DNA from 2 places in the Photobacterium makurazakiensis genome. Region 2 is predicted to be linked to the other one. Evidence: predicted binding sites of a transcription regulator. Region 2 holds the regulator's gene; the other holds the start of a gene.
The links. The regulator MetJ, encoded in region 2, represses methionine synthesis genes. The targets are predictions, from matches to a motif close to TTAGACNTNTANANGTCTAA.
Positions count from the first base shown of each region.

Region 1: the regulator MetJ is predicted to act here: its motif matches at 849-868, upstream of metA (homoserine O-succinyltransferase MetA).

Region 1 covers NZ_JAKJSJ010000014.1:150,150-152,357, reverse strand. Annotated here, with positions in the region: partial or broken rRNA gene L4D09_RS07260 (23S ribosomal RNA) at 1-186, shown strand; rRNA gene rrf (5S ribosomal RNA) at 304-419, shown strand; tRNA gene L4D09_RS07250 (tRNA-Thr) at 505-580, shown strand; rRNA gene rrf (5S ribosomal RNA) at 589-704, shown strand; gene metA (homoserine O-succinyltransferase MetA) at 929-1,870, shown strand; gene L4D09_RS07235 (cation:proton antiporter) at 2,034-2,208, opposite strand, start outside.
Region 2 covers NZ_JAKJSJ010000013.1:152,802-155,009, reverse strand. Annotated here, with positions in the region: gene L4D09_RS06295 (O-succinylhomoserine (thiol)-lyase) at 1-563, opposite strand, end outside; gene metJ (met regulon transcriptional regulator MetJ) at 744-1,061, shown strand; gene L4D09_RS06285 (malic enzyme-like NAD(P)-binding protein) at 1,140-2,208, opposite strand, start outside.

The sequences.
Region 1 (2,208 bases), on a different contig from region 2:
GTAGCTAAGTTCGGAATCGATAAGCGCTGAAAGCATCTAAGCGCGAAGCGAGCCCTGAGATGAGTCATCCCTGATACTTTAAGTATCCTAAAGGGTTGTTGGAGACTACGACGTAGATAGGTCAGGTGTGTAAGTGCTGCGAGGCATTGAGCTAACTGATACTAATTGCCCGTGAGGCTTAACCATACAACACCCAAGGGGTTTTTACGGACTCCACGAAACACTTGAATGGTGTTTGAGAAACTAGTTAGATTTTCCCAGATTGCTATTTACTGCCCTGAGGTGGTGAATAAACAGAATTTGCTTGGCGACCATAGCATTATGGACCCACCTGATCCCATGCCGAACTCAGTAGTGAAACGTAATAGCGCCGATGGTAGTGTGGGGTTTCCCCATGTGAGAGTAGGACATCGCCAGGCTTTAAATTTAGCTCTTTATCTGTTTAAAGATGAAGACCAAATAAACAAAGCAATATAAGTAAGACTTTGTTTATTAAAATTATTTGCTGGTATGGCTCAGTTGGTAGAGCGCACCCTTGGTAAGGGTGAGGTCCCCAGTTCGAATCTGGGTACTAGCACCATTAATTTTTTCAGCGACAATAGCACAATGGTACCACCTGATCCCATGCCGAACTCAGAAGTGAAACGTTGTTGCGCCGATGGTAGTGTGGGGTTTCCCCATGTGAGAGTAGGTCATTGCTGAATACCCTTTCAAAACCCAGCCTTCGGCTGGGTTTTTTCATATCTAAAGCATAAAATATTATGAATTATTTTCATGCACCTACCATAAACCCCAATTCTTTTTATCTTCTTTCTCTTGCGTCATTGAATAAACTTCTATAATTTTATTTAGAAATCTGGACGTCTAAACATCTTATTGTATAAATGAGAATGGACCGTTCGGTGTAATGTTTAAGGAGTAAACTAAGATGCCGATTAAAATTCCTGACCAACTTCCAGCTACGGATATTCTACTGAGTGAAAATATCTTTGTGATGTCAGAAGCTCGTGCTGCAAGTCAGGAAATTCGTCCATTGAAGGTTCTATTATTGAATTTAATGCCGAAGAAAATCGAAACAGAAACACAGTTTCTGCGTTTATTATCAAATAGCCCCTTACAGGTAGACGTTGAGCTATTACGGATTGATAATCGACCAACAAAAAATACCCCAACAGAGCATCTAGATACTTTTTATCGTCAATTTGAGATGGTTAAAGACCGCAATTTTGATGGCCTGATTGTGACTGGAGCGCCACTAGGCCTTGTTCAATTTGAAGATGTACTGTATTGGGATGAGATCCAAACGATCATGAATTGGGCTAAACAGCATGTTACCTCAACATTGTTTGTTTGCTGGGCCGCCCAAGCTGGGTTAAAGCTGCTTTACGACTTACCGAAACGTACACGAAAAGAAAAGCTATCGGGCGTGTATGGCCACCGTACTCATGATTGCCATCATCCTATTCTTAGAGGGTTTGATGACACTTTCTTAGCGCCTCACTCGCGCTATGCTGACTTTTCAGCTGAATACCTCAGTGATCATACCGATTTAGATATATTGGCAACCTCAGAACAAGCCGGGGTGTATTTAGCTGCAACCAAAGATAAGCGTAATGTGTTTGTAACTGGACACCCTGAATACGATGTTGAAACTTTACATAATGAGTTTATTCGAGATCGTACTGAAGGGATGGAGCCAACAATTCCTGTTAATTACTATCCTGATGATAATCCAGATAACCCACCGATAGCGAGTTGGCGTAGTCATGGCCACCTATTATTTTCAAATTGGCTAAATTACTGTGTGTACCAGCAGACACCGTATGATTTAAATTTATTCTCTGAAGCTAATTTTACAAAAGAAGAATAATATTAACGCCTTAAATTGGTAAAGGCTTAATTTAGGAAGGCTTAACGTCATAGAACCCTACATGAACGGGCTCTACTGACGAGAAAAAAGACCTGCATAGCAGGTCTTTTTTTGTGTTGATTGTCTGGACAGATAAAAGCGGGAATAGTTAAAGATTAAACTTTTAATTATTGTTTTGAGCTTCCCATGCTTTTGCTTTATGAATGAGTGACGTGATCGTCGATCCTTGAACGAGTATTGAAAATACGACGACCGAGTAGGTCATTACGAGGATAACTTCACGAACATCAATGTTTTTATCTGGTATTACCATGACGCCTGCAGGTATTGCCATCGCC
Region 2 (2,208 bases):
AGTGCAATGGGCTGCTGAAGGATTGGTGATAAGAAAGTATTATCAACCGCAACCAATGCGCCTTCTTGCTTTGCTGATTCACACAATGCTGCAACATCTACAATTCGTAGCAATGGGTTAGACGGTGTTTCAACCCAAACCAGTTTTGGCTTTAATGCCAATGCTTGAGCCAAGGCCTCAGGGTCGGTTTGATCAACAAAACGGACCTTAAAGTCACCTTTCGTCGCTCGCGTATTAAACAAACGATAAGTACCGCCATAACAATCGTGTGGGGCAATAACCAGATCATCTGGGCCAAGCAAGGCTGATGCGAGTAAGTTAATTGCAGCAGTACCACAGCTGGTTACCACGCCACCCGCGCCGCCTTCGAGCTCTGCCAAGGCATCGGCGAGCATGTTACGGGTAGGGTTACCAGAGCGAGAGTAATCATATTGTGGAAGCTCACCCAACCGAGGAAAGCTGTAGGTTGATGTCAGGTAAATCGGCGGCACAACGGCATTGTGCTGAGAGTCTGACTCAATGCCAGTACGAACGGCTATAGTGGCAAGCTTCTTATCACTCATATTACTTTCCTTGTCGGGGCGAGCCCCTGCTGCGAATAACGTTTATGCAACAACATAACCATATTTGCAAAAGACGTCAACACTTCTAGACGTCTACATGTCTTTGCTTATGGCAGTAAATCCGGCTAGAATTCACTCCTATCATATTTATTCAATCAAACATCGCTGAGAAGGTTAACAATGGCAGAGTGGAATGGCGAATACATCAGTCCATACGCGGAACACGGTAAGAAAAACGAACAAGTAAAAAAAATTACTGTTTCGATTCCATTGAAGGTGCTTAAAATTTTAACTGATGAGCGAACTCGTCGTCAGGTGAATAATTTACGCCATGCCACCAACAGCGAGTTGCTATGTGAAGCTTTCTTGCACGCATACACGGGTCAGCCCCTGCCGACCGATGAAGATATCCGTAAAGATTGCCCTGACGACTTGCCAGCCGAAGCAAAAGCGCTGATGGAAGAGATGGGCATTAAGTACGAAGACATTAACGAGTAAGCCTCACTTTTCTCGTCAACAAAAACCAAAAAACCAGCCTGGGGCTGGTTTTTTATTGGTCAGGTAATCTAAAGCAGATTAACTTTCCATATAACCGACAGGCATCTCGATTCGAGCTACACCCGAATCAATCGCTGCTTGCGCGACTGCCTTCGCAACGCGTGGTAGCAAACGTGGGTCCATCGGTTTTGGAATAATATAGTCGGTGCCAAACTCTAGTTTATCGACACCTGCCGCTTTAACCACTTCCGTAGGTACTGGCTCTTGGGCTAGTTCACGGATCGCTTTTACCGCAGCCAATTTCATTTCATCATTAATTTCACTCGCACGCACATCCAATGCACCGCGGAAAATGAATGGGAAACAGATAACGTTGTTTACCTGATTCGGGTAATCAGAACGGCCTGTACCCATAATTAAATCATCGCGAACGGCATGGGCCAGTTCTGGTTTGATTTCTGGATCAGGGTTTGAGCAGGCAAAAACAATCGGCTGATCCGCCATGAGCTTAAGCAGTTCTGGCGCAAGCAAATCTGGACCAGATACACCGACAAAGATATCAGCACCTTCGATAACATCTTCTAATGTGCGCTTATCAGTATTGTTGGCGAATAGTTGCTTATATTCATTAATGTCGTCACGACGCGTATGGATCACACCTTTACGGTCAAGCATGTAGATCTTCTCACGCTGTGCGCCACACTTGATCAATAGCTCCATACAAGCAACCGCAGCCGCACCAGCACCTAGACAAACAATCACAGCTTCGCTAATTTCTTTGCCTTGAAGCTCAAGTGCATTAAGCATGCCCGCAGCCGTTACAATCGCAGTACCGTGCTGATCATCATGGAAAACCGGTACATGACAACGCTCAATCAAACGCTTTTCAATCTCGAAGCAGTCTGGGGCTTTGATATCTTCAAGGTTGATACCACCGAAGGTGTCAGCAATGTTCGCAACGGTATCAACAAACTCATCGATCGTACGGTGTTTAACTTCGATATCAATCGAATCTAGACCAGCGAAGCGCTTAAACAATAGCGCCTTACCTTCCATGACTGGCTTCGATGCCAATGGGCCTAAATTACCAAGACCAAGGATCGCAGTACCATTGGTGATAACAGCAACCATGTTGCCCTTACCCGTG